2 regions of the Paraburkholderia sp. SIMBA_053 genome follow, and region 1 is predicted to be linked to the other one. Evidence: riboswitches for the same ligand, from Rfam matches in the RefSeq annotation. Region 1 holds a riboswitch; the other holds the start of a gene.
The links. A riboswitch is a leader RNA that binds a small molecule or an ion and turns the genes downstream of it on or off. The one in region 1 is predicted to bind cobalamin.

Region 1 (8,774 bases):
GCGTGCGGCTTGAACTCACCGAAGCAACGAGCGACGTGCAGGTGGACGAACTCGTCGCCGGACGCATCGACGCGGGGCTCGTGATTGCCCCCGTGCCGTCGCGTCATGCCGCGCAACTTTCGTGGCTGCCGATCGCGCGCGAGCCGCTCGTGATCGCCATGTCGACCGACACGGCGGCGCGCGTGGCGGCCAGTGGCGGCGCTGCGGGCGGTGGCGGCGACCCGCATGCGGAATGGCTCGACACGCCGGTCAGCCTGCGTGAGCTTGCCGATGCACCGCTCGTCATCTTCCCAAGACGTTTGGCGCCAGGCTTTTATGACATCATTATGGATTGCTACGGCGTGGCGGGGCTTCAGCCGCGGGTCGGGCAGGAGGCGATCCAGATGCAGACCATCGTGAGCCTCGTGTCGGCCGGCATGGGTGTCGCACTCGTGCCGCAATCGTTGCGTAACCTGCGCCGGACCGGCGTCGTGTACCGGCCGTTGTCCGAGTCGGTGCCCGCTATCGAAACCGGGCTCGTGTGGCGAACCGCGAAAGTGAGCCCGGTGCTGGCGGGCTTCATCGAAATCGTGCGGGCGCATGCGGCGAGTGCCGATGGGCAAGCTGCCCGCGTACCGTAATTAACGTGACTGCGGCGAACGCATTGCATGCGCAGCCGTCCAATGCAGACGGCGCAAGCCGCGCCTTATCGATACAAACTAGTTTCTGAACCCGAACTGCCCATAACAACACGATGCTCATTCACCCGAATTTCGACCCCGTTGCCATTCATCTGGGGCCGCTCGCCGTGCGCTGGTATGGACTGATGTACCTCGTCGCGTTCATCGCGGCGATCGTCGTCGGCCGGCTGCGGCTGCGTTTGCCGTTCGTCGCGGCGCAAGGCTGGACACCCAAAGATATCGACGACATGCTGTTTTACGGCGTGCTCGGCACGATTCTCGGGGGCCGGCTCGGCTACGTGCTGTTCTATAAAGCGAGCTTTTATTTCGCGCATCCGCTCGACATCTTCAAGGTGTGGGAAGGCGGCATGTCGTTTCACGGCGGCTTCCTCGGCGTGACGCTCGCCATGGTGCTGTTCGCCTATCAGCGCAAACGCTCGTGGCTGCAGGTCACCGACTTCGTCGCGCCGATGGTGCCGACAGGACTGGCGGCAGGGCGTCTCGGCAACTTCATCAACGGTGAGTTGTGGGGGCGCGTGACCGATCCGTCGGCGCCGTGGGCGATGCTCTTTCCAGGCGCCGCGCCCGACGACGCCGCATGGCTCGCCGCGCATCCGCAACTGGCCGCGCAATGGAAGCTGAACGAAGTCTTCGCGCAATATCACATGCTGCCGCGTCACCCGTCAGAGCTGTATGAGATCGCGCTCGAGGGCGTCGCGCTTTTCTTCGTGCTGTTCTTCTTCTCGCGTAAGCCAAGGCCGCTCGGCGCTATTTCGGCGGTGTTCCTGATCGGTTATGGCCTCGCGCGCTTTACGGTCGAATTCGCCCGTGAGCCCGACGACTTCCTGGGCCTGCTCGCCATGGGTCTCTCCATGGGCCAATGGCTTTCGTTGCCGATGATCCTCGTTGGCATTGCGATGCTCGTGTGGTCGTATCGTCGCAGCCCCGGCGAACCGGCGCACGCGCTGCCGTAGCGCGGCACGTTGTGTTCTGAATAAAAAACGCCACGGCATGCCGTGGCGTTTTTTTTGCCGCCGCATGCGGCGGCAGGTGGACCGCGCGTTACTTCATCTGCACCGAGCCCGACACATTCACCGTTACCGTCGACGTGCCGCCTTCAATCGGCACAGGGGCCGACATCTTGGCGTCGGCGCCCATGGCGCGCGCGCTCATCATCATGACGGGCCGCGGCATGGCGCCGTTATGTCCGACGTTGACCTCGCGAATCGAATAACCGCTGTAGCCGAACGCCTGCGCGGACGAAGCCGCCTGCTCACGGAACGATTTGATTGCATCGCCAGTCAGCTTTTGTTCAGCGGCGCGTTGCGCCGCGGGCGACAGCGAGAACTGCACATTGCCGACCTGCATGATGGGCGCCATTTGCCCTGCAAGCTTCGACGCCGCGGCGAAGTCGTGCGACTCGAGCACGACCTCCGTGCGGCCGCGCCATGCGGAGATGCGGCCATCGCGATCGGTAGACGGATAGATCGAGAACGAACCTGTGCGCGCGGTCACGCCACTCACGCCTTTGGCTTTTTGCAATGCCGAATCGGCACGCTGGTTTAGCGTTGAAGTAAGAGCCGACGGATCGCTCGCTTCCTGCTCGTAAAAGAGCGTGATTTCGACGACGTCTTGAGGCACTTCCGCGCTGGCCTGCGCGTTCAGCGACAGCACGCCGGCCGGTTGATAGGGCGCGACGCTCTGCGCGCGTGCCATAGCGGGCGTGAGCACGAGGGCTGCAGGCGCGGCGCAGACGAGCGCGAAAGCGAGTGCACGTGCGGTGTTTTTCATCTGTGTGGAACTCCTTGCTTGAACAGGATTGCGCACGATCCGGCAGGCGCGATGCAACGGCACGGCGCTGTGTGCGCCGTTGGTAGTCCGTTTGCAAGTGCGTTAGGCGCTTGTAACCTGAGCTTGGTTCCCCAATTTAACCGTGCGATGAGCAGCGGTGAGTGACATCGTTCGTGGCGCCGTTGCAGCAAGCACCAGCGAACTCAGGCGAGTCGCTTCGTGATGAAGCGCCACTCGGCTTCGGTGACCGGCGTGATGGACAGACGGTTGCCTCTCGCCAGCACTCGCATGTCTTTCAGCTCGTCGTGCTCGCGCAATGCGGCGAGCGGAATCAACGGAATCTTCTTCTTGAAGACCACGTCGACGAGCAGCCAGCGCGGCGTTTCCTGCGACGACTTAGGATCGTAGTAAGGACTCTTCTTGTCGAACTGAGTCGGGTCCGGGTAAGCGGTAGACGCTACCTCGGCGATCCCGGCGATGCCAGGCTCGGGACAACTCGAGTGATAGAACAGCACGCCGTCGCCGACCTGCATCGCGTCGCGCATGAAGTTGCGCGCCTGATAGTTGCGCACGCCGGTCCACGGCAACGTGCGGTGCGGTGCGTTGGCAAGATGGTCGATGCTTGCTTCGTCCGGTTCGGACTTCATTAGCCAGTAGCGCATGAATCGAAAGGAACGTTAAGGTTGGAAAAGCCGGAGCCCAAACAAAAACGGCACCGGACAGTAGTCCGATGCCGTTCCAAATAAGGTCCCCGCCTTGGCCGCTAGGCCGGCATCCTGAACCGGGGGTTCAGAATTGGTCGCAGTTAGCAGCACTTCGGGTACATCAGACAGAGTGACGCGCACGCCCGTGCTACAAATTTCCGCAACCGTGCACATGGCATTGGTTCAAGGAATATATGACCTTGGCGAACCAGGCAGGGAAGCTAAACCGATGAAGCTAAAACCATTCAGGTGAAACGTTTGCCGAGTGTGCTCGTGCATGCTCTCACGCGCTTTGCTCAGCTGCTACGTGTGCCACCTGGTTGAATCTGCAGCCGACCCGAAGACCGGCCACTTCTACTTCCAGACACGTTGCAAACTTGCTGCTTACTGCATGGTGTACTGCTCGATCACAGTACCCAGTTGTTCGTTCATTTGATGCATTGTACGCCTGATTTCTTCAGCGGGAAATGCTTCTCCGTGACGCACGCTCGATTGCAGCTTAAGCAGTTCCGATGCCAGCGACAGCGCGGCCATGACAGCAATACGATCCGTGCCGCGCACGTTACTGTTATTGCGGATCTTCGACATTTCGGCGTCGACTCGTGCGACTGCTTCAAGCAGCGCGCCTTCCGTTTCCGGCGAGCAGGCGAGGCGATAGGGCACGCCGAGAATCGATACTTCGATCTGCTTGGTGGTCATGCATTTTCTCCATGGCGAGTGGCGTCGCTCTCCGCTTCGACTTCATGCTGAGCGGGCTCGAGCAGATCGAGCTGGTTGTCCGGCTCGTTGTGCCCGCGAGCGCGCGGCAATTTTTCGAGGATCGCATTGAGCCGCACTTGAGCGTCGTCGATCTTGGCCGACAGCGCGTCGCGCTCCGCTTGCAGTGCATCGCGTTCCTCGCGCACCATGGCAAGTTCCGTGCGCGTGGTTTCTGCCTCGGCGCGCGACTGGGCGAGCTGCTCTTCAAGCGCAACGCGCGCTTCGTTGTGGCGCTGGCTGATCGCTATCAGCTTGCCGATATTCTGTGAGAGTGTTTCGAGTTCGGTGAGCATGTGCTGCGTCCTCTAAAGACCTCGCATTTTAGCGCGGAATGCCGCACGTTCCGACATTTGTCTCGTTTCGAGACGTAACAACACCGCTTTATGCAGGCTTTTTTCGACTGAAGATGAAAAAGTACTCGTGTGTCACAGATCGCGTCGGACAATACTCTGCTCCTGTCCGAATCATCGCTGTCGTGACCCGCATTCTTGACTGGCCCCGAGGCCGCTCATACACTGGCCGCACTCTGGTGCCCGCGCGCGCAATTCATTGCGCGTGCAGTTAAACGGGAAGCAGGGCGCGCCGTTCACCTGAACGCGCGAACCTGCGCTGCCCCCGCAACGGTAAGCGACCGCATTCGCTTTGCACTTCGTGCTTTGCAGTTCGCGTTTGCAGTTCGATCCCCATCGCGTGTTCCAGTTCAACATGCGAGTGTGCCACTGCGCGTCACGCGTGGGAAGGCGGGATCGAGCGTCGTCAGCCCGGATACCGGCCAGAGGGAGAGGCGCGCGCCCGCGAAATGAAGTCAAAAGCGCTCGCGCCTCGTTACGCGACGGCCTGCGGGGAAGCGGGCCGCGCACGCCATCCACGGGAAACTTCACTCATGCTGTCCCCTATCGCCCGCGCGGCGCTGCTCGCATTTGCAGGGCTGCCGCAGCTCGCGCATGCGCAAGCCGCCGACAGTTCGCCTGCGCCGTCGGTTGCAGTCGCACCAGTCGCTACGAGCGCTGTATCCGTCGCTATCACCGAATCATCACCTGCTGTTTTGTCGCCCGTCGTCGTCACCGCCGAGCGCGGACCTCAAGCGCTCGCCGACACGATTCCGCAAACGTCGCTATTCGATCAGCAGGACATTGCCGATACCACCGCAACCGATCTGCCGGGTCTGCTGCAACTCGCGCCCGGCGCGCAAATCTCGCGCACAGGTGGGCCCGGTTCGACAGCGAGCCTGTATCTGCGCGGCGCGTCGTCGACGCAATCGCTGATTCTCATCGACGGTGTGCGCGTCGATTCCGTGAGTCTCGGCACCGCGCAAATTGCGCAGATTCCGCTCGATCAGGTCGATCACGTCGAAGTAGTGAACGGCAACGTGTCGGCGTTGTATGGCTCGGGCGCGATTGGAGGCGTGGTCCAGGTGTTCACGAAAGACGGCGGCGATCATCCGCCGCGTTTCAATTTTTCCGTGGGCTACGGCAGCTACCACACGCAGACACAACAGGTAGGCGCGAACGGCGCGTTGGATAAGGACGGCCGCACGACCTTCAACATCTCGCTCGCGCGTTCGAAAGACGACGGTTTTTCCGCGCTCAATCCCCCTGAGGCGCCGAATGCGAACCCCAATGCGAACGGCTATCTGAACGAGAGCATCTCCGCTTCGCTGCGCCATAAGTTCACCGACAACTGGGACGCGGGCGCCCGCTATCTCCAGTCGAACGGCAACAACAGCTACGACAATGCGTACGGCGAGCCGACCGATCTGAACAATCTGTACACGAAAGTGCGTCAGTTGTCCGCCTTCGCTAACGGCAAGCTAACGGACTGGTGGACCACGCACTTCATCGTTGCGCAAGGCGACGACCGCAGCGTGTCGAACACCAACGGTCTGTATAACGGCCGCTTCGACACCGACAATCGACAGTACACCTGGCAGAACGATTTTGCGCTGGCCGCGCAGCAGAAACTGCAGGTCGGCTACGAGCATCTGGACCAGAGTCTCGACTCCGATACGTTTGCCGCGCCCACTCGTCATGTCGACTCGGGCTTCGCCGGTTATACGGCACGCTTCGGGCGCAACCAGATACAGGCTAACCTGCGGCGCGACCAGTACTCCGATTTCGGCGGAGCGAACAGTTACTATCTCGGCTATGGCTTCGACATCACGTCGCGCTGGAAGCTAAGCGCAAGCTATTCCAGTTCGTTTCGCGCGCCTAGCTTCGACGATCTGTACTATCCGCTGAGCGGTAATCCGTCCATTCAGCCGGAGCGCAGTCATTCGATCGAAGCAGCGTTGCAATACGCGTCGAATGCGCTCGGTGTGATGCGTTTGAGTGCTTTCCAGACGCGTTATTCGAATCTGATCGACTATGAACAGGTGACGCCGGGGATCTATCTGGTCGAAAACGTGGGCCATGCAAAAGTGCAAGGACTCGAAGGATCGTGGAGCGGACATGTAGGCAAGACCGACGTGCGCGCGTCGGTGACGCTGCAAAATCCGGTCGACCTCGACAACGATACCGACCTCGTGCGGCGAGCGCGGCGTTTCGCGTCGCTGACGGTGAATCGCAGTATTGCAGGATGGCGCGTGGGCGGTGAGTGGATCGTGAGCGGTCCGCGCGAAGACAGCAGCGGCAAGCTCGGCGGCTACGGTGTCGTCAACCTGGCTGCGCGCTACAACGTCACGAAGGCATGGTACGTGGCCGCGCAAATCCAGAATGTGTTCAACAAGGACTATGAAACGGCCTACTCGTATAACTCGCCGCGGCGCGGTGCCTATGTCACGGTCGGCTGGCAACAGCAGTGATGCCTGCGCCGTGCTGGGAACGCGCCGATGAGCCGTCATGAAGGTTCGATGCCCGCCACGCTTCACGCGATGACTGCGAAACGCGCCGCCGCGATCTGGCTCGTGCTTGCTGTCGCCGCGCTTGCAGTACTGATGGCGTCGCTCGCATTGGGCAGTGTGGCGCTCGCGCCTGCGCGCGTGATCGAGGCGCTTTCGCCGCTGCATGCGGGCGCGTCTGACGCAAACTCCGCCGATCTCGCCGGCGAGATCGTGCGCACGCTGCGTTTGCCTCGCGCGCTGGCCGGTTTTGCTTGCGGCGCATTGCTCGCATTGGCTGGCGCGCTGCTGCAGGTGTTGTTGCGCAATCCGCTCGCTGAGCCCTATGTATTAGGCGTATCGGGCGGCGCCGCAACTTTTGCGCTCGTCGCAATGATCGCCGGTTGCGCGTGGTGGCTCGTCGATGCGTCGGCGTTCGCGGGCGCATTCGTGTCTATTCTTCTCGTGCTCGGCCTTGCGCGTCGCGAGTTGTGGCGCGGCGAACCGCAGGACACGTCACCGCGCCTGCTTCTGACTGGCGCCGTCATCGCGGCAGGCTGGGGCGCGCTCATTACCTTGCTGCTCAATCTTGCGCCGGACAATCGTTTGCGCGGCATGTTGTTCTGGCTGACCGGCGACCTCAATGGCAATGCGCTGCCGTGGACCGCACTCGTCGCGCTGGTCGTCGTGCTGATTGCCATCGTGCCCGTTGCGCCGCGCCTGAATGTACTGTTGCGAGGCGACGCTGCCGCGCAGGCGTTGGGCGTTGCGGTCATGCCGTTGCGGTTGCGCGTGTATCTTGCGGCCTCGCTCGCCGCCGCAGCGGCTGTGACGACGGCGGGCACCATCGGCTTTGTCGGACTCGTGGTGCCGCATATGTTGCGGCTCGCGTTCGGCAACGACCAACGTATGCTGCTGCCCGCCGCGGCTCTCGGCGGCGGGGTGGCGGTAATGGGCGCCGATCTGATCGCGCGCCTTGTGATCGCGCCGGCGCAACTGCCGGTCGGCGTGATCACGTCGATTATCGGCGTGCCGGTGTTTCTCTGGATGCTGCTGCGCGCCCGCCGATGATGCCCACTAACAACCTCTCGCAGCCCACGCTCAGCGCGCAACGCGTGAGCTTGCGTGCGGGCGCGCGCACGTTGCTCGATGCGTTCACGCATACGTTTTATCCGGGCGAGATCTGGTGCGTGGCCGGTCCGAACGGTGCCGGCAAGACGACACTCTTATCCACGCTCGCGGGTTTGCGTGAACCCTCGGCTGGCCACGTGGAACTCGATGGCGTGCGTATGTCCGCCTGGCACACGCGGCAACTCGCGCAGCGCCGCGCGTTAATGCCGCAAAGCGCGCCCGACGCATTCAGCGCGAGCGTGCTCGACATCGTGATGCTGAACCGCTTTCCGCATTTGACCGGCTGGGGTTGGGAGGGCGAGGGTGACCGCGAGGCCGCGCGTGCCGCGCTGGACTTGCTGGGGCTCACCGCATTAGCCGCACGAGACGTGCTGTCGCTTTCCGGCGGCGAACGTCAGCGCGTGGCGCTCGCAGCGGTGCTCTGTCAGCAAGCGCCGCTCCTTCTGCTCGACGAACCTTTATCGCATCTGGACTTGCATCATCAGATCGAGTGCCTGGAAGCGCTCAGCGCATGGACGCGTGAGTCGACGCGGACCCTGCTGTTTTCCTGTCACGACCTGAACCTCGCGCGCCGGTTCGCGACGCACGCGCTGCTGCTCGACGGTGCGGGCGCCGCCTACGCGGGGCGTGTGCACGAGGTACTGACGCCTGCGTTGACGAGCCGCGTATTCGGCTATCCGTTGATCCTGATTCGCGACGGCGAGCACGAGGCGCTCATTCCTGCGCCGCGCTCGCGTCACGAATCTGCTTGGAACCATGACACGTCGTCAAGCTAACGCTCAGAACTGAACATCTTTTATCTTCACGAAACTCATGACCTCTTCGCCACGCTTGTCCCGATTGCCCCAGGTAGAACCGCTCGAACAGACGTTAGGCAGCGAGCTTCAGCACGTCATCGACACGAAGACGAAGCCG
Region 2 (8,774 bases), on a different contig from region 1:
GAAAGCGGTGAACGCAATGAAAGCGACTCTGGTGTGTACGGCGCTCGCTGCGGCGACGCTCGCCGGATGTACCGGCATGCACGCCGACGTGCACACCGCGACGCCCGCAGCCGCACTAGCCGGCGAGCGGACGTACACGTTCGCGCGCCTGCCGACGCAGGAAGCGCGCGTCGACCATGCGCAGTTCGAAACCGTGCTGCGCGACGAACTGGCCAAGCAGGGTTTCGCCGATACGACGGAGCGGCCTGCGCATTACGTGCTCTCGGTCGGATACGAGACGCGGCCAGCACAAATCGGCGTTGGTGTGAGCGACTGTGCATCTGGCAATTGCCGCCCGCTGACCGACGCATCGGTCTCGCTATTCGGCGCACGCGTCTACCGTCATACGCTCACGCTGCGGTTTTTCGAACGTGTGAGCGGGCGCGAAGTGTACAAGGTCAGTGCGGCCAGTACAGACCGCGACGCCGATCCGCTGCACGCCACGCCCGCGCTGATCAGAAGCGCGCTGGTGCAGTTCCCGTTCGACGCACCAACCGACTGGCGCGTGAAATTGCGCCCGAATCCAGAAGGCAGCCTGCCGGACGTGGTCTCGGTGACGCCGTTGCAAAGATAACGAAGGCTACAGCGGATCGCGCGGCGACTGCTCCTTCGGTACCGGATCTTCGGGCCAGCGGTTTTCAAATACGCAATCGGCGAGCGGCGTGCGCTCCGCCCATCGTTCGGTTTGCAGCATCGGTTCGCTATAAAAGCGGTCGACGTGGCCAAGGCAAAGTATCGCGACCGGCCGCGCGCCTTCCGGCATGCGCAGGAGCCGACGCACTGCATCGACGTCGAAGAGAGACACCCAACCCATGCCGAGCCCTTCCGCGCGGGCGGCGAGCCACATGTTCTGGATCGCGCAGGCCACCGATGCGAGGTCCATTTCCGGCAGCGTGCGGCGGCCGAAGATATGCCGCTCGCGGCCGTCCATCAGCGCCATGACGAGCAGCTCGCCGCACTCCAGCATGCCTTCCACTTTCAGCTTCATGAACTCTTCGCGACGCTTGCCGAGCGCGTCGGCGGTAGCCAGCCGTTCGCTTTCGACGTTCGCATGCAACGCAATACGCAAGGCGGGATCGGTGATGCGCGCGATGCGCCACGGCTGCATGAAACCCACGCTCGGCGCATGATGTGCAGCATCGAGCAGACGCTGCAATACCGCGGCATCGACGGGATCGCGCACGAAGTGGCGCATGTCGCGGCGCTCGTAAATCGCGCGATAAACCGCGTCACGGTCGGCTTCGTTAAAAGGCTTCGCCATTGAACAGAGCGGCCGTGAAGGCCGGGTTGGAGGGCCAGTAAGCGTGCATGTAAGTCGCGACAATCGAGCCGACGCGATATAGAGCCTCGCCGGGTGCATCGCCTTGAGGCCGCGTGGCTGAGCGTAACGGCGAAAGCGGCGTGCCGAGCTTCGAGTAGTGAAACGTGTGGCCGGTCACGGCGCCATGCATGCTGTCGATCTGTTGCATACCGAGCGCGGTGAAGCGTGTTTGCATCGTCGCGTGACCGGGCAGCAAGCCGAGCATCGACGTGCTGACACCTTGTGTGTCAGTGAGCTTATCGAGCAGATAAAGCATGCCGCCGCATTCGGCGACAAGCGGTTTGCCGGCCGCCGCATGTGCGCGGATCGCCGCGGCGCTGCGGGCATTCGCGGCGAGCGCCGCGGCGTGCAGTTCGGGATACCCGCCGGGCAGGTACAGCGCATCGGTGTCGGAGGGCGGCGCTTCGTCGGCGAGCGGCGAAAAGTAGTGAACGTGGGCGCCGAGCGCTTCGAGCAGCGCGACATTGGCCGGGTAGATGAACGAAAACGCGGCATCGCGCGCGATGGCGATTTTTTTGTTGTGCAGAAGGCGGGGAAGCACTTGTGGCGTAGCCGCGCCAAACTCCACCGCGGGCGGCAGCCCGGCCAGCGCCGTATGACTGAGCGCATCGGCGGCGCGATCCAGACGCGCGTCGAGATCGTCGATTTCCGCGGCCTGATGCAAGCCGAGGTGGCGATCGGGCAATTCGATTTCGTCGCTGGCGGTAATGTGCCCGCACCAGCGCAGCGCCGGCGGCAACGCCTCTTCGAGCATCTGCGCGTGACGCGAGGAACCGACGCGGTTCGCGAGCACGCCATGAAACGGCACCTGAGGCCGGAAATTCGCGAGGCCGAACGCGACCGCGCCGAAGGTTTGCGCCATCGCCTTCGCCGAAATCACCGCGAGTACCGGCACACCGAACTCGGTCGCGAGATCGGCGCTGCTCGGCGTGCCGTCGAAGAGGCCCATCACGCCTTCGATCAGGATCAGATCGGCTTCGTCCGCCGCCTGCGCGAGAAGATTGCGGCAGGCATCTTTGCCGACCATCCACAGATCCAGCGACAGCACGGGCGCGCCGCTTGCGCGCGCAAGGATCATCGGATCAAGAAAGTCGGGCCCGGTCTTGAACACGCGCACACGCCGCCCCAGTCGCCGATGGTAGCGCGCGAGGCCCGCGGTGATCGTGGTCTTGCCTTGACCCGACGCGGGCGCGCTGACAAAGAGCGCAGGGCAGGCGGACACGTTCAGAACTCCACGCCGCGCTGCGCCTTGACGCCTTGCTCGCGGTACGGATGCTTGACGATGCGCATTTCGGTGACGAGGTCGGCGGCTTCGATCAGCGCATCGGGCGCGTGGCGGCCGGTCACGACCACATGCAACATCGCCGGACGCGCGTTGATGACGGACAGCACTTCGTCGAGCGGCAGATATTCGTACTTGAGCACGGTGTTCAGTTCGTCGAGGATGACCATCTGATAGTCGCCGCTTTCAATCATCCTGCGTGCTTCGTCCCAGCCTTTGCGTGCGGTGGCCATGTCGGCGTCCCGGTTCTGCGTGTTCCAGGTGTAGCCGTCGCCCATCGTCACGAAGTCGCAGTTGGCAATTGCGCCGAGGAAGTCGCGCTCCGACGTATGCAGGGCGCCCTTGATGAACTGCACGACGCCAAGCCGCATGCCGTGGCCGAGCACACGCACGGCCATGCCGAAAGCGGCGGTTGTCTTGCCCTTGCCGGTGCCGGTGTTGACGATCAGCAGGCCCTTTTCGACGGTCGCGTTGGCCTGCTTCTTTTCGTGGCCTTCACGCCGGCGTTCGGTCATGCGTTGATGCGATTCGGGATCGGTCTTCATGGAAGGTCCTGTGAGATGGTGGTGACACTGTGTGCTGGCGCTGGTGCGGTCGATGCGATCGCCACGGTGACACCAGCGTAAACGGTTTTGCGAGCGATCAGATGTGCGGTGGAACCGGCGGCCACGCCAAGCAACGCGCACGGTTCGCATACGCCGTCCACGCCGAGATGCTCGCGCGCGGCAGCCGACGGTTCGTGAACGCCAATCGGGAGAATCTGCTCGCGGGTGAACACTTGCAGCGTGAACCCGTGACGCGCGCAGAACTCCAGCAGGCCCGGCTCGTCGGCTTTCGTTTCAATAGAGGCTACCGTTGCAATCTGTTCGAACGTGTGCGAACCGAGCGCGGCGCGCACCGCCGTTTCGATCTCGTCCGCCGATGTGTGCAGGCGGCAACCGATGCCCACGCTAAGCGTTTTCATTTCGCGTCCGGCGAAGATGCCGCATCTGATGAGCTTGCCGCGGCGGCACGCGCGAGCGCGAGCGACGCCACGCCGCCTATCACCACGATCGCAGGCGAGCCGAGTCCCGCGCGCGCGACCGCATCGGCGAATTCGCCAAGCCTCGAAAGCGCATGGCGTTGCTCCGGACGCGTGGCCGATTCGATCGCCGCACACGGCGTGTCGGCGCGCATGCCGGCTGCGAGCAATGCGCCGACGATATCGTTCAGCCGCCGCATGCCCATGTAGATGACGAGCGTCATGTGGGTGGCGGCGAGCGCGCCCCAATCCGGCTCGCTGCTGCCCGCACCGTGGCCGGTCACGAAGATCACGCCTTGCGCATGATCGCGGTGTGTAACCGGAATGCCGATAGCTGCGGGCGCCGCGATTCCGGCTGTGATCCCGCTGACGATCTCCACCTCGATTCCGGCCGCATGCAGCGCCTGCTGCTCTTCGCCGCCTCTGCCGAATACGAACGGATCGCCGCCCTTGAGTCGCGCGACGCTGCGCCCAGCATGCAGATGATCGAGCATTTGCGCGACGATGCCTTCTTGCGGCGTCGACGGATGACCGCCGCGTTTGCCGACGTAAACAATGGAGGCGTCAGCGCGAGCGAATTGCAGCACGTCGCGATTCACGAGATCGTCGACGAGTATCACGTCGGCTTGTCCGAGGGCGCGCGTTGCCTTCAACGTCATCAGTTCGACGTCGCCGGGCCCTGCGCCGATCAGCCACGCGCGTGTCATCGCGCCTCGCTAGCCGTGCACGGCAACGACGTTGCGCGCCCCGCCGGCGTACGCCATGCAGTGCGGCACGCGAACGGGCCCAGGTGATTGGAGATCGAAGTCATTCAAGCGGTGTCTTCACGCACGACGACGGCACGCGCGGGTGCGAACCCGGTTGCCAGATCGTGCTTCAGCGCCTTCACATCCGTCCCTCGCGGATTCCGGCTGCCGGCGGCGTGACGTCGAGAAACGCACGGTCGCCTCCGCATCTGGCCGGTATCCGGGCTGGCGGCCTCACGCGCTTTGCCTTCCCGCCCGCATTCATTCGAATGTATCGGACAGTGGCATCGAAAACGCATGCGCGGTGCAGCATGAACATTGCACCGCAGGTCGCTTACCGTTGCGGGGACAGCACAGGTTGAGCGCGGGAGCGCTGCCTGTTTCCCGTTTAACTGCACACGCGAATGCATGTGCGGGCACCAAACGCGCGCATACGATAGCACACGAGAAGCCCGTGCGATAAGCGCGCCGGGCCCGCGTTTCCTTGACGGCGCCAGACGGTCGGCCTAAACTCGCACGCACTTCTGGTGCTCGTGTGCGCGCTCGTGCGCATGCAGTTAAACGGGAAACAGGGCGCCCGCCTGTCACGGTTTGGGTCAACCTGTGCTGCCCCCGCAACGGTAAGCGAAAAGTGGCGTCACGGCGGTTCGCGTGGCGTCGCAGTGCCGGCTTCGATGTCCACGCGCAAGGCCGCGTGGGCATATCACCACTGGGCGAGAAATCACTCGTCCGGGAAGGGGAAGCGGCGCTTTCGCCAGCCCGGATACCGGCCGGAACACGAAGGGCGAACGTCGCGGGGATGCGGCGCTGCGCTCATGCCCTCACACCCGTTTTCTGCGTTTTTCCTGTTGTAGCAAGGCCGTCGTTCATGCCCGAGGCACGCGCTGGACCTCATGCGTGCGGACTACGCCGGCCGGCGCCTGCAACCTCTGGGATGGACCTCACGATGCAAACTCAAATGCGCAAGATCCCCGTCACCATCGTCACGGGCTTTCTCGGCAGCGGCAAAACCACTCTGTTGCGGCACATTCTTCAGTACGCGAGCGGCAAGCGCATCGCGGTGATCGTCAACGAGTTCGGCGAACTCGGTATCGACGGCGAAATCCTGAAGGGTTGCGGCATCGGTTGCGACGAGAACGGTGTCGAAACGGAAGGGCAATTGTATGAACTCGCGAACGGTTGCCTCTGCTGCACGGTGCAGGAGGAGTTCTTTCCGGTAATGGAAAAGCTCGTCGAGCGCCGTGAGCAGATCGACCATGTGCTGATCGAAACCTCGGGTCTCGCGTTGCCGAAGCCTCTCGTACAGGCGTTCAACTGGCCGCAGATCAAAAACAGTTTCACCGTCGATGCGGTGATTACCGTGGTCGACGGTCCCGCTGCCGCGAGCGGCCAGTTCGCGGAAAATCCGCTCGCTGTCGATGCGCAGCGCAAAGCCGATCCGAATCTGGATCATGAATCGCCGCTGCACGAATTGTTCGAAGATCAGTTGGCTTCAGCCGATCTGGTGATTCTGAACAAAACAGATCTGCTCGATGAGGCTCGTCAGAATGCGGTCGAAGCCGTGATCCGCGAGGAGATTCCGCCGCAAGTGAAGGTCGTGCGCGCGCAGATGGGGCAGCTCGATCTACACACGTTGTTCGGGCTCGAAGCCGCATCGGAAGAAACGATTCACTTGCGCCACGACCATCACGGTTCGGCAGACGATGCGGACCATCACCACGATGAATTCGATTCGGTAGTGGTGCATGCAAACGTGCTGTCGCGTGACGCGGTAATCGCCGCACTGCAAACGCTTGTCCAGAGCAACACGATCTACCGTGTAAAGGGTTTCGCGGCATTGCCGGGCGCAGCAATGCGTCTCGTGATTCAGGGCGTGGGCCGGCGCTTCGACAGCTATTTCGACCGGCGCTGGCAACCTGGCGAGGCGGGCGAAAGCCGCTTCGTGCTGATCGGTGAAGACCTCGATCAAGCCGCGCTGCAGCGCGCGTTCGACGCGGCGCTGGGCGTGTCGAACGCTCAGGTGCCGGGCGTCGCAGCGCAGCAGGCGTAAGCGCACATGCATCTTCTGCGCACCACGCCGGGCGGTTTCGTCGACGATACGCAAGGCGTGATCCGTATCGATCAGCGGCCTGCGGATATCGTCGTGCTCAGTTCTGCGGACACCACGTTGTCGCTGCTGGCAAGCGTGTTTCCTCGTCTCGGCGATGGTTTTCCGAGCGTGCGGCTCGCGAACGTGACGTATCTGCGGCAACCGGCGTCGGTCGATTTCTACGTCGAAGATGTGCTGCAACACGCGCGCGTCGTCGTAGTCGATCATCTTGGCGGCGAAGCGTATTGGCCGTACGGTATCGAACAGGTCGTCGCGCTAGCGGAGCGCAAACAGCAAACGCTCGCGATGTTTTCGGGCGATCTGCAGGAAGATCCCAATCTGCTTGCGCGCAGCACCGCGGACACGGATCTGTGCCATCAGTTGTGGCGTTATTTGCGGGAAGGCGGTCCCCAGAATGCGGAGGCGTTTCTGCGCTGCATCGCGTATCGCGCGCTCGGTTGGGGACACGAGCCTGCGCCGCCCCGTGCGTTGCCGGCCGCGTCGCTTTACCATCCACAACGCGACACGCCGACAATCGCCGACTGGCAAGCGCGCTGGCGGCACGATGCGCCCGTCGCGGCGATACTGTTCTACAAGGCGCATCTTCAGGCGGCCAACACAGCGGTGTTCGACGCGCTGATCGAAGCGCTCGAAGCACACGGCGTGAACCCACTGCCAATCGCGATTACGTCGTTGAAAGACGCGGTGAGTCGCGAAGTCGTACAGTCGTTGTGCTCGCAACATAACGCGGCGCTCGTACTCAACACGACTGCGTTCGCCGCGTCCGCGATCGATGATCCCGAACCGCTCGCGCTCGCCGGCGACGCGCCTGTGCTTCAGGTGATTCTGAGCGGCGGCAACCGCGAGGACTGGCTCAAGGACAATCAGGGCCTGAATTCGCGCGACATCGCCATGCATATCGCGCTGCCCGAAGTGGATGGGCGCATCATCACGCGCGCGATCAGTTTCAAGGGACTTGCGTATCGCTGTCCGCATACGGAAGTCGACGTGGTGCGTTATCAGCCCGATCGCGAACGCGTCGACTTTATCGCCGAGTTGAGCCGCCGCTGGTGCCGCCTGCGCTCGCTCGACAACGCGGACAAGAAACTCGCGCTGATTCTCGCCAACTATCCGATGAGCGAGGGTCGCATTGGGAATGGCGTCGGACTGGATACGCCGGCGTCGGTGGTCGGCATTCTGTCGATGTTGCGCGACGAAGGTTATCGCGTGGCAGCCGTGCCCGATAACGGCGACGCGCTATTGCAGAAGCTGACCGAGGGCGTGACGAACGATCCGGTGGTGCGCGATCTGCGGCCCGCTTTGCAAAGCTTTGCGGTGGCCGATTACCTCACCCATTTCAACGCGCTGCCCGCCGAAGCGCGCAATGCGCTGAATGCGCGTTGGGGTCCGCCGGAGCACGACCCGAGCGTGCGGCGCGGCCGTTTCATGATTGCGGGTTGGCGTTGCGGCCACGTATTCGTCGGCATTCAGCCGTCGCGCTCGCGCGAGCAGGGCGATTACGCGAGCTATCACGACGCCGAACTCGTGCCGCCGCATGCGTATCTCGCGTTCTATTTCTGGCTGCGTCATCAGTTCGGCATCGACGCGGTCGTGCATGTCGGCAAGCATGGCAACCTCGAATGGCTGCCCGGCAAGAGTGTTGCGTTGAGCGATACCTGCTGGCCAGATCTGATTCTCGGGCCCATGCCGCATCTATATCCGTTCATTGTCAACGATCCGGGCGAGGGCAGTCAGGCCAAGCGCCGCGCGCAAGCCGTGATCGTCGATCATCTGATGCCGCCGCTCACGCGCGCCGAAAGTTACGGTCCGTTGCAGGACCTCGAGCGCCAGGTCGACGAATACTATGAAGCGTTGATGGTCGACCCGCGCCGCTCGAAGCTGTTACGGCGCACGATTCTCGCGACTATCGTCGAACATAAGCTGCATGAAGAATTAAGCCTGTCCGAGCCGAAGGGTGAAGACGACGAAGATGTGTTGCTCACGCGCGTCGATGCGTGGCTGTGTGAATTGAAAGAAGCGCAGATTCGCGATGGTTTGCACACGTTCGGCCAATCGCCGCAAGCAGTGCAACGACGCGATACGCTGCTTGCGTTAGCGCGTTTTCCCGTCGGCGATGGGCAAGGTGGCAACGCAGGGTTGATCGATGCGTTGGCGCGCGATCTGCAGATCGATCACTTTTTCGACCCGCTATCGGTGGATTGGTCCGCGGCCTGGACAGGCCCGCGTCCTGTCATTCTGCAACAGGTCAGCGATGC

Region 2: linked by a shared signal. The riboswitch ahead of cobA (uroporphyrinogen-III C-methyltransferase) and the one ahead of SB753_RS23320 (TonB-dependent receptor domain-containing protein) in region 1 are both predicted to bind cobalamin.

Annotation. Positions count from the first base shown of each region.
Region 1 covers NZ_JAWRXU010000008.1:156,120-164,893, reverse strand. The annotation lists gene SB753_RS23355 (LysR family transcriptional regulator) at 1-620, shown strand, start outside; gene lgt (prolipoprotein diacylglyceryl transferase) at 734-1,633, shown strand; gene SB753_RS23345 (SIMPL domain-containing protein) at 1,722-2,450, opposite strand; gene SB753_RS23340 (EVE domain-containing protein) at 2,654-3,112, opposite strand; RNA gene ssrS (6S RNA) at 3,195-3,376, opposite strand; gene SB753_RS23330 (cell division protein ZapA) at 3,539-3,853, opposite strand; gene SB753_RS23325 (ATPase) at 3,850-4,206, opposite strand; cobalamin riboswitch at 4,424-4,705, shown strand; gene SB753_RS23320 (TonB-dependent receptor domain-containing protein) at 4,797-6,713, shown strand; gene SB753_RS23315 (FecCD family ABC transporter permease) at 6,741-7,799, shown strand; gene SB753_RS23310 (ABC transporter ATP-binding protein) at 7,796-8,635, shown strand; gene cobT (nicotinate-nucleotide--dimethylbenzimidazole phosphoribosyltransferase) at 8,673-8,774, shown strand, end outside.
Region 2 covers NZ_JAWRXU010000010.1:4,703-13,476, reverse strand. The annotation lists gene SB753_RS25030 (DUF4136 domain-containing protein) at 17-613, shown strand; gene bluB (5,6-dimethylbenzimidazole synthase) at 620-1,300, opposite strand; gene SB753_RS25020 (cobyrinate a,c-diamide synthase) at 1,284-2,582, opposite strand; gene cobO (cob(I)yrinic acid a,c-diamide adenosyltransferase) at 2,585-3,187, opposite strand; gene SB753_RS25010 (cobalamin biosynthesis protein) at 3,184-3,606, opposite strand; gene cobA (uroporphyrinogen-III C-methyltransferase) at 3,603-4,370, opposite strand; cobalamin riboswitch at 4,603-4,848, opposite strand; cobalamin riboswitch at 4,918-5,199, shown strand; gene cobW (cobalamin biosynthesis protein CobW) at 5,356-6,459, shown strand; gene cobN (cobaltochelatase subunit CobN) at 6,466-8,774, shown strand, end outside.